DNA from 2 places in the Aeromonas sp. EU05-FHT14A05 genome. Region 2 is predicted to be linked to the other one. Evidence: predicted binding sites of a transcription regulator. Region 2 holds the regulator's gene; the other holds the start of a gene.
The links. The regulator NrdR, encoded in region 2, represses ribonucleotide reductase genes. The targets are predictions, from matches to a motif close to CACNNTATANNGTG.
Positions count from the first base shown of each region.

Region 1: nrdA (class 1a ribonucleoside-diphosphate reductase subunit alpha) is a predicted target of NrdR. The motif match lies at 1,645-1,658, and genes of this name have one in related genera.

Region 1 is NZ_JBYTDH010000008.1:142,953-147,367, forward strand. It holds gene ubiG (bifunctional 2-polyprenyl-6-hydroxyphenol methylase/3-demethylubiquinol 3-O-methyltransferase UbiG) at 1-521, shown strand, start outside; gene AC3WR3_RS13310 (HAD family hydrolase) at 521-1,255, shown strand; gene nrdA (class 1a ribonucleoside-diphosphate reductase subunit alpha) at 1,756-4,023, shown strand; gene nrdB (class Ia ribonucleoside-diphosphate reductase subunit beta) at 4,107-4,415, shown strand, end outside.
Region 2 is NZ_JBYTDH010000004.1:126,024-130,438, reverse strand. It holds gene AC3WR3_RS07750 (riboflavin synthase) at 1-536, opposite strand, end outside; gene ribD (bifunctional diaminohydroxyphosphoribosylaminopyrimidine deaminase/5-amino-6-(5-phosphoribosylamino)uracil reductase RibD) at 592-1,701, opposite strand; gene nrdR (transcriptional regulator NrdR) at 1,761-2,210, opposite strand; gene AC3WR3_RS07735 (hypothetical protein) at 2,357-2,785, opposite strand; gene glyA (serine hydroxymethyltransferase) at 2,894-4,147, opposite strand.

The DNA of each region.
Region 1 (4,415 bases), on a different contig from region 2:
CCGAGAGCATGGCGCGCCGGGGTGCTCGCGTGACCGGCATCGACATGGGCAAGGAGCCCCTCGGGGTCGCCCGCCTGCACGCCCTGGAGCAGGGTGTGGAGCTCGAATACCGCCAGATCACCGCCGAAGCTCATGCCGCCGAGGCCCCCGGCCAGTATGATGTGGTCACCTGCATGGAGATGCTGGAGCACGTGCCGGATCCCGCCTCCGTGCTGCGGGCCATCGCCACCCTGGTGCGCCCGGGGGGCAAGGTGTATGTCTCCACCATCAACCGCAACCCGAAAGCCTACCTGATGATGATCCTGGGGGCCGAGTACCTGCTGAAGATGGTGCCCAAGGGCACCCACGATCACAAGAAGTTCATCACCCCCGCCGAGCTGTGTCGCATGGGTGAAGCCGCGGGCCTCTTGGTGCGGGACATGAGCGGGGTGCACTACGCGCCGCTCTCCAACAGCTTCAAGCTCGGCAGGAACGTCGACGTCAACTACATGGTGGCCTTCGTGCGCCCGGAGTCAGTCTGATGAGCACCGACAAGGCGCCCCTGCGCTGCGTGCTGTTCGATCTGGACGGCACCCTGCTCGACACGGCCCCGGATCTCGGCGCCGCCGTCAACCATGTGCTGGTGAGCGAAGGCTTTGCCCCGCTGCCCGAGGCCATCATCCGCCAGACCACCTCCCACGGGGCCCTCGGTCTGCTCAAGGCGGGCCTGGGGGAGGATCTGCTGGAAGAGCTGGGGGCCACGCGCCTTCGCACCGCCCTGCTCGACCATTACGCCGCCAACCTCTGCGTCGGTACCCGTCCCTATGAAGGGATGCTGGATCTCATCGAATGGCTCGATGAGAAGAAGCTGCCCTGGGGCATAGTCACCAACAAGCCGGGCTTTCTCACCGAGCCGCTGCTGGCTGCCCTGCCCGAGCTTGCCAGCTGTGGCGTCACCGTCAGCGCCGACACCCTGCCGGTACGCAAGCCAGACCCCGCCCCCATGTTCTTTGCCTGCGAGCGGCTCGGGGTCGAGGCGGCCCAGTGCCTCTACGTGGGGGATCACGTGCGCGACATCGAGGCGGGGCGCAACGCCGGCATGCTTACCGCGGTGGCGGGCTGGGGCTATCTGAGCGATGACGAGGATACCGCCGACTGGGGCGCCGACTTGCACTTTGATACGGTACAGGCCCTGCACCACTGGCTGCGCTACGAGCTGACCCGAGTCAGCCCTGTTCCGCATGATGTTATAGATGGATCATCCGGGCAGCTTTAACGCCAGAAGGTTCCCAGATGAGCACGACGCTCACTCACCGGGCCGCACATTGGCAATGACAAGGGGCGCAGATGCGCCCCTTGTTTTGAGAAGATGACAAGTGCGCGCCTGCGGGGACAGGACAGCTTTTGACCCTGGCTGCACAAGGGATAACCAGGCTGAATTTGCTAGTAAAAACACCCCCTTTTCGCAAGCAAAAAAAGTTATTTAAATTTTCCATCTTCGATCATCGGACTTGCATTTGCCGGATCGGACGGATGAAAACCCACTCACTGTGAGCAGTCACTAACTCTGGCCCGAACACCCACAATTTATCCACAGCTAATGCGTTATCCACAGATTGCAATGCCGTGCCGACCTCACTATCTTGTAGTTCGAATTTAAAATAACACTATATCTTGTGATTCATGGCGCACTTCGCCCCCAGGCCACCCTACAGAAGGGAACCCTGGATGCTGGGCGCCATGGTTTTTCGGGAATCAACTAAAGGTCATCAGCCAATGAACTTGTTTGTGACGAAGCGTAACGGCCACAAAGAACCCATCGATCTGGATAAAATTCACCGCGTGCTCGACTGGGCCGCCGAGAAGCTCGACAACGTGTCGGTCTCCCAGGTGGAGCTCAAGTCCCACATCCAGTTCTATGACGGTATCCGTACCGCCGACATCCACGAAACCGTCATCAAGGCCGCTGCTGACCTGATCTCCGAACAGAGCCCGGATTACCAGTACATGGCCGCCCGCCTGGCCATCTTCCACCTGCGCAAGAAGGCCTACGGCCAGTTCGAGCCGCCCCACCTCTACCAGCACGTCGCCCGTCTGGTGGACATGGGCAAGTACGACAAGCACCTGCTGACCGACTATACCCAGGCCGAATTCGAGGAGCTCAACGCCCACCTCGACCACTGGCGTGACATGGACTTCTCCTACGCGGCGGTCAAGCAGCTGGAAGGCAAGTATCTGGTGCAGAACCGCGTCACCGGCGAAATTTACGAGAGCCCGCAGTTCCTCTACATCCTGGTGGCGGCCTGCCTCTTCTCCAAGTATCCGAAAGATACCCGTCTGGACTACATCAAGCGTTTCTACGATGCGGTCTCGACCTTCAAGATCTCCCTGCCCACCCCCATCATGAGCGGCGTGCGCACCCCGACCCGTCAGTTCAGCTCCTGCGTGCTGATCGAGTGCGATGACAGCCTGGATTCCATCAATGCCACCGCCAGCGCCATCGTCCGTTATGTCTCCCAGCGCGCCGGCATCGGCATCAACGCCGGACGCATCCGTGGTCTGGGCAGCCCCATCCGTGGCGGCGAAGCCTTCCACACCGGCTGCATCCCCTTCTACAAGTACTTCCAGACTGCCGTGAAGTGCTGCTCCCAGGGCGGCGTGCGCGGCGGTGCCGCCACCCTCTTCTACCCCCTGTGGCACACCGAGGTGGAGAGCCTGCTGGTACTGAAGAACAACCGCGGCGTGGAAGAGAACCGGGTCCGTCACATGGACTACGGGGTGCAGATCAACAAGCTGATGTACCAGCGCCTCATCAAGGGCGGCGACATCACATTGTTCTCCCCGTCCGATGCACCTGGCCTGTACGACGCCTTCTTCGCGGATCAGGACAAGTTCGAGCAGCTCTACGTCAAGTACGAGCAGGATCCGTCCATTCGCAAGAAGACCCTCAAGGCGGTGGATCTCTTCTCCCTGATGATGCAGGAGCGCGCCGGCACCGGTCGCATCTACATCCAGAACGTGGATCACTGCAACACCCACAGCCCGTTCGATCCGGCCGTGGCCCCGGTGCGCCAGTCCAACCTCTGCCTCGAGATTGCGCTGCCCACCAAGCCGCTCAACAACGTGGATGACGAAGAGGGCGAGATCGCCCTGTGCACCCTGTCTGCCTTCAACCTGGGTGCCATCGAGAAGCTGGAAGACCTGGAAGAGATGGCAGACCTCGCCGTGCGCGCCCTGGATGCCCTGCTCGACTATCAGGACTACCCCCTCAAGGCCGCGATGAAGGGCAGCATGAACCGCCGTACCCTGGGGATAGGCGTCATCAACTACGCCTACTACCTGGCCAAGAACGGTGCCCGCTACTCCGACGGTTCCGGTCTGGCCCTGACCCACCGCACCTTCGAGGCGATCCAGTACTACCTGCTGAAGGCCTCCGTGCAGCTGGCCCGCGAGTTCGGCCCCTGCCCGGCCTTCAACGAGACCACCTACGCCCAGGGGATCCTGCCCATAGATACCTATAAAAAGGATCTGGATGTGCTGTGCAACGAGCCGCTGCACCTCGACTGGGAAAGCCTGCGTGAAGAGATCAAGACAGTGGGTCTGCGCAACTCCACCCTGACCGCACTGATGCCAAGCGAGACCTCCAGCCAGATCTCCAACGCCACCAACGGCATAGAGCCGCCCCGTGGTCTGGTGTCGGTCAAGGCTTCCAAGGACGGCATCCTCAAGCAGGTGGTGCCCGAGTACCATCGCCTGAAGGATCAGTACGAACTGCTGTGGAAGCAGCCGAGCGTCGATGGCTACCTGCAGCTGGTCGGCATCATGCAGAAGTTTGTGGATCAGGCGATCTCCGCCAACACCAACTACGACCCGGCCCGTTTCGAAGGCAACAAGGTCCCGATGAAGCAGCTGCTCAAGGACTTGCTGACCGCCTACAAATACGGCCTCAAGACCCTGTACTATCACAACACCCGTGATGGTGCGGACGACGCCCAGACCGATCTGCAAGACGACGGTTGCGCCGGCGGGGCTTGTAAAATATAAGTCGCAGCACGATCTGATGAACCGGGCGGGAGCATGAAGCTCCCGCCCTCCTGTTTCCTCTCATTCAAGACATTCAAATCACCATGGCTTATTCAACTTTCTGCCAGACCCAGAACGACCAGCTCAAGGAGCCGATGTTCTTCGGCCAGTCGGTCAATGTGGCCCGTTATGATCAGCAAAAGCACGACATCTTCGAGCGGCTGATCGAGAAGCAACTCTCCTTCTTCTGGCGTCCGGAAGAGGTGGATGTGTCCCACGATCGCATCGACTACCAGGCCCTGCCGCCCCACGAGCAGCACATCTTCATCTCCAACCTGAAGTACCAGACCCTGCTGGACTCCATCCAGGGCCGCAGCCCGAACGTGGCGCTGCTGCCCCTGGTCTCCATCCCG
Region 2 (4,415 bases):
ACCCTGTGGCCCGGTTTCCAGCGGGCTATGGTGGTCTCCTGGGCGGTGTGGGGCACTATGGTCAGGCGAAAGAGATCCCCCTGCACGGCGTTGACCGTCAGGCTGATGCCATCCACCGCAATCGACCCCTTCTCGGCGATGTAGCGAGAAAGTTCCTTTGGCGCCTCGATCCAGTACTCGATGGCGCGGCCGCTGCTGGACTTGCTCTTCACCTCGCCGATGCCATCCACGTGGCCGGAGACCAGGTGGCCGCCGAGGCGGGAGCTCGGCATCAGCGCCTTCTCGAGGTTCATCGGATCCCCTACCTTGGCCTCGGCAAAGCCGGTGCGAGAGAGCGTCTCAAGGGAGACGTCGGCGGTGTAGCTCTTGTCCCCCAGGGCCACCACGGTCAGGCAGACGCCGTTGGTGGCGATGGAGTCGCCCAGCTTGACGTCGCCAAAGTCCAGGGTCGGCGCGTGGACGGTGAGGGCCATGTCATCCCCTTGGCGGCGCAGGGCGGCCAGGGTGCCCATGGCTTCGATAATTCCGGTAAACATGCAGATCACCTTGCTGATGACGGGGGCAGTGACTGCCCCCTTGAACATTGATAAATCAGGCTATTTTCGCTGTGATGCGAATATCCTGCCCCACCAGACGCACATCCTTGACAGTGAGCTTGGGGGCCTGGAACAGCCGGGTCAACTCCGGCAGGTGGAACAGGCCGCGCCCCTCATCCCCCAACAGCTTGGGAGCCTGATAGAGCACCAGCTCGTCCACCAGCCCCTTGGCCAGCAGGGCGCCGCACAGCCTGGGGCCCGCCTCCACCAGCACAGAGTTGATGTTCTGCTTGGCCAGCAGCATGAAGAGGCTCACCAGATCCAGCTTGCCATCCAGCAGCGGCAGGGTCAGCTGCTGCACCCAGGCAGGCCAGTCCCCGTCGACCTTGTGACGGGCCAGCAGCACAGGGCTCTCGCTCTGGAACAGGGGCAAGTCCGGAGTCAGCCGGTTCTGGGAATCGACGATGACCCGCAGCGGCTGGCGCAGGGTCTCTTTGGGATAAACGGCCTTGACCGAGGCCGGCAGCTCGTCCCAGCGCACGTTGAGGGAGGCGCCGTCGGCCAGCACCGTCTCGGCGCTGGAGAGCACCGCATCGTGGCGGGCACGCAGCCGCTGCACGTCCCGGCGCGCCTCCGGGGAGGTGATCCACTGGCTCTCGCCGCTCGCCATGGCGGTGCGACCGTCGAGGCTGGCGCCGAGCTTGACCGTCACCTGCGGGAAGGCGGTGCGCATCCGCTTGAAGAAGCCGGGGTTCAGCGCCTCGGCCTCGGCGCTGAGCAGGCCGAAGTCGGTCTTGATGCCCGCCTCGGAGAGCATGCGCAGCCCGCGCCCCCCTACCTGGGGATTGGGATCCACCATGGCGGCGACCACCCGGGTCACCCCGGCCTTGATCAGCGCCTCGGCACAGGGAGGGGTGCGACCGTGATGGGAGCAGGGCTCCAGGGTCACATAGGCGGTGGCGCCGCGAGCTTCTTCCCCGGCGGCATGCAGGGCATAGACCTCGGCATGGGGTTCACCGGCACGCTGGTGCCAGCCCTCCCCCACCACCACGCCGGCCTTCACCAGCACGGCGCCCACACAGGGATTGGGAGCCGTGGTGTAACGGCCGCGACGGGCCAGCTCGAGGGCCCGGCTCATCCATTGGTAATCATCTTGACTAAACATCTGGGCTCCCGTTCAACGCGATAAAATAGGGGTGCTAACGCAATCCGTGGGTGGCTGGCTTATTTCTCCAGCTTGGCGATCTCTTCGCCGAATTCGCGGATGTCCTCGAAGCTGCGATAGACGGAGGCGAAGCGGATATAGGCCACCTTGTCCAGGCTCTTGAGCTCATCCATCACCAGGTTGCCCACCAGCTGGGACGCGACTTCGCGCTCGCCGGTGGCACGCAGCCGGGACTTGATGTGATTGACCCCCTTTTCGATGGCCTCCATGCTCACCGGCCGCTTCTCCAGGGCCCGCAGTATGCCGGCCCGCAGCTTGTCTTCATTGAAGGGCTCGCGGGAGCCGTTGGACTTGATGACACGGGGCATCACCAGCTCGGCCATCTCGAAGGTGGTGAAGCGCTCGTGGCAGAGCAGGCATTCACGACGGCGGCGCACCTGATGGCCTTCTGCCACCAGACGGGAATCGATCACCTTGGTATCAACCGCACTACAGAAAGGGCAATGCATCGGACCTCCGGCGTTAACGGAAAAGGCACCTGCCCCGCGGGGTCAGGATCTTGGCCGGCCAGTGTAGCACGGCCATCCAAAGCCGGTAAAAGCCCAGAAAAAACAATGCCACCCACAGGTGGCATTGGGGCTGAAATGGCGCCGGTTCAGTCGTCGTAGGGCAACAGATCCGGATCGCAATCCACATAGTCGGGGGCCGGATCTTGCTCGAATTGCACCGCATCGATATGGGTATGGCCCTGCATCAGCGCCTTGCCCACCCTGTGCATGCCATCCATCACCCGGCCGGCGCTGTCCAGCAGGATGGGATAGGCGAGATCGGCGGCCTGCATCAGCTGGCAGTGCTCTACTATGCTGCGCACCGTGGGCTTCACGCTGCCATGCCCGTACCAGTGCTCGCTATCGAGCTCCGCGATCTGCGAGAGTGGCACGGCGCGCACCGGCAACCCGCGGCTCAGCCGCACCAGACGGCGCACATCCCAGGCCAGCAGGCCCTCGGGGCTTGGGCGAAAATGATACTGGGCGCGGATGGCAGAGATGAGTTCCTCATCACTGAGCGCGGTCTGATTTGGCATGGTGCCTCCTTTGTCGGTCGAATGAGTACAGCCCTATGGCAAGGCCGGAGCAGAAACAACAATGCCACCCTGGGGTGGCATTGTTTTTATACCAGAGTCTCTGGCGTATCAGGCATAAACCGGGAAACGGCGGCAGATGTCCAGCACCTTCTCGCGAACGGTGGCCAGCACGGCGTCGTTGTCGTGGTTGTCCAGCACGTCGCAGATCCAGTTGGCCAACTGGATGGACTCGGCTTCCTTGAAACCGCGGCGGGTGATGGCCGGGGTACCGATCCGCACACCTGAGGTGACGAACGGAGAGCGCGGGTCATTCGGCACCGAGTTCTTGTTGACGGTGATGTTGGCCTTGCCCAGTGCGGCGTCGGCGTCCTTACCGGTCAGCTCGCGGCCGATGAGGTCAACCAGCATCAGGTGGTTGTCGGTGCCGCCGGAGACGATCTTGTAGCCGCGCTCGATAAAGGTCGCAGCCATGGCCTTGGCGTTCTTGACGACCTGGGCCTGGTAGGTCTTGAACTCGGGCTCCAGCGCTTCCTTGAAGGCCACGGCCTTGCCGGCGATGACGTGCATCAGCGGGCCGCCCTGACCACCCGGGAAGACGGCGGAGTTCAGCTTCTTGTACAGATCTTCGTCGTCGGCGGCGGAGAGGATCAGACCACCGCGCGGACCGGCCAGGGTCTTGTGGGTGGTGGAGGTGACCACGTGGGCGTGGGGCACCGGGTTCGGGTAGACGCCAGCGGCAATCAGACCGGCCACGTGGGCCATGTCGACGAACAGGTAAGCACCGATCTTGTCGGCGATTTCACGCATGCGGGCCCAGTCGACGATGCCGGAGTAGGCGGAGAAGCCACCTATCATCATCTTCGGCTTGTGCTCGACCGCCAGACGTTCCATCTCGTCATAGTCGATCTTGCCGGACTCATCGATGCCGTAGGGGATGATGTTGTACAGCTTGCCGGAGAAGTTCACCGGAGAGCCGTGGGTCAGGTGACCACCGTGGGCCAGGTTCATGCCCAGCACGGTGTCGCCCGGCTGCAGCAGGGCCATGTAGACGGCGCTGTTGGCCTGGGAGCCGGAGTGCGGCTGCACGTTGGCATAGGTGGCACCAAACAGTTCCTTGGCGCGCTCGATGGCCAGGGTTTCGACCACGTCGACGTACTCGCAACCGCCGTAGTAACGCTTGGCCGGGTAGCCTTCGGCGTACTTGTTGGTCAACTGGGAGCCCTGGGCTTCCATGACGCGGGGGCTGGTGTAGTTCTCAGACGCGATCAGCTCGATATGTTCTTCCTGACGACGGGTTTCGTCTGTGATGGCCTGCCACAGCTCTGGATCATAGCCGGCGATGGTCATGTCACGTTTCAACATCCGTTTATCTCCTGAAAATCGTTTGCGCGATAGGTGAAGTGGGCCCGCGCATTGTAACGTGAGCTGGATCAAAGAGACAGTCCAACCACCCAAAAACTTGTTTATAAAATGTAAAATACGTCGCAATTTTCGAAGCCGGACACCCCTCTCTCCCCTTGCCTCTCGCGGGGCCGGCGCCCCTTCCGTCGGCTCGGCCCCTCCCGGGACGCCCGGCAATCCTGTCTGACCCGCCCCCTGAGTCCTCCCCTATGGAGGGCAAAAACCAGAG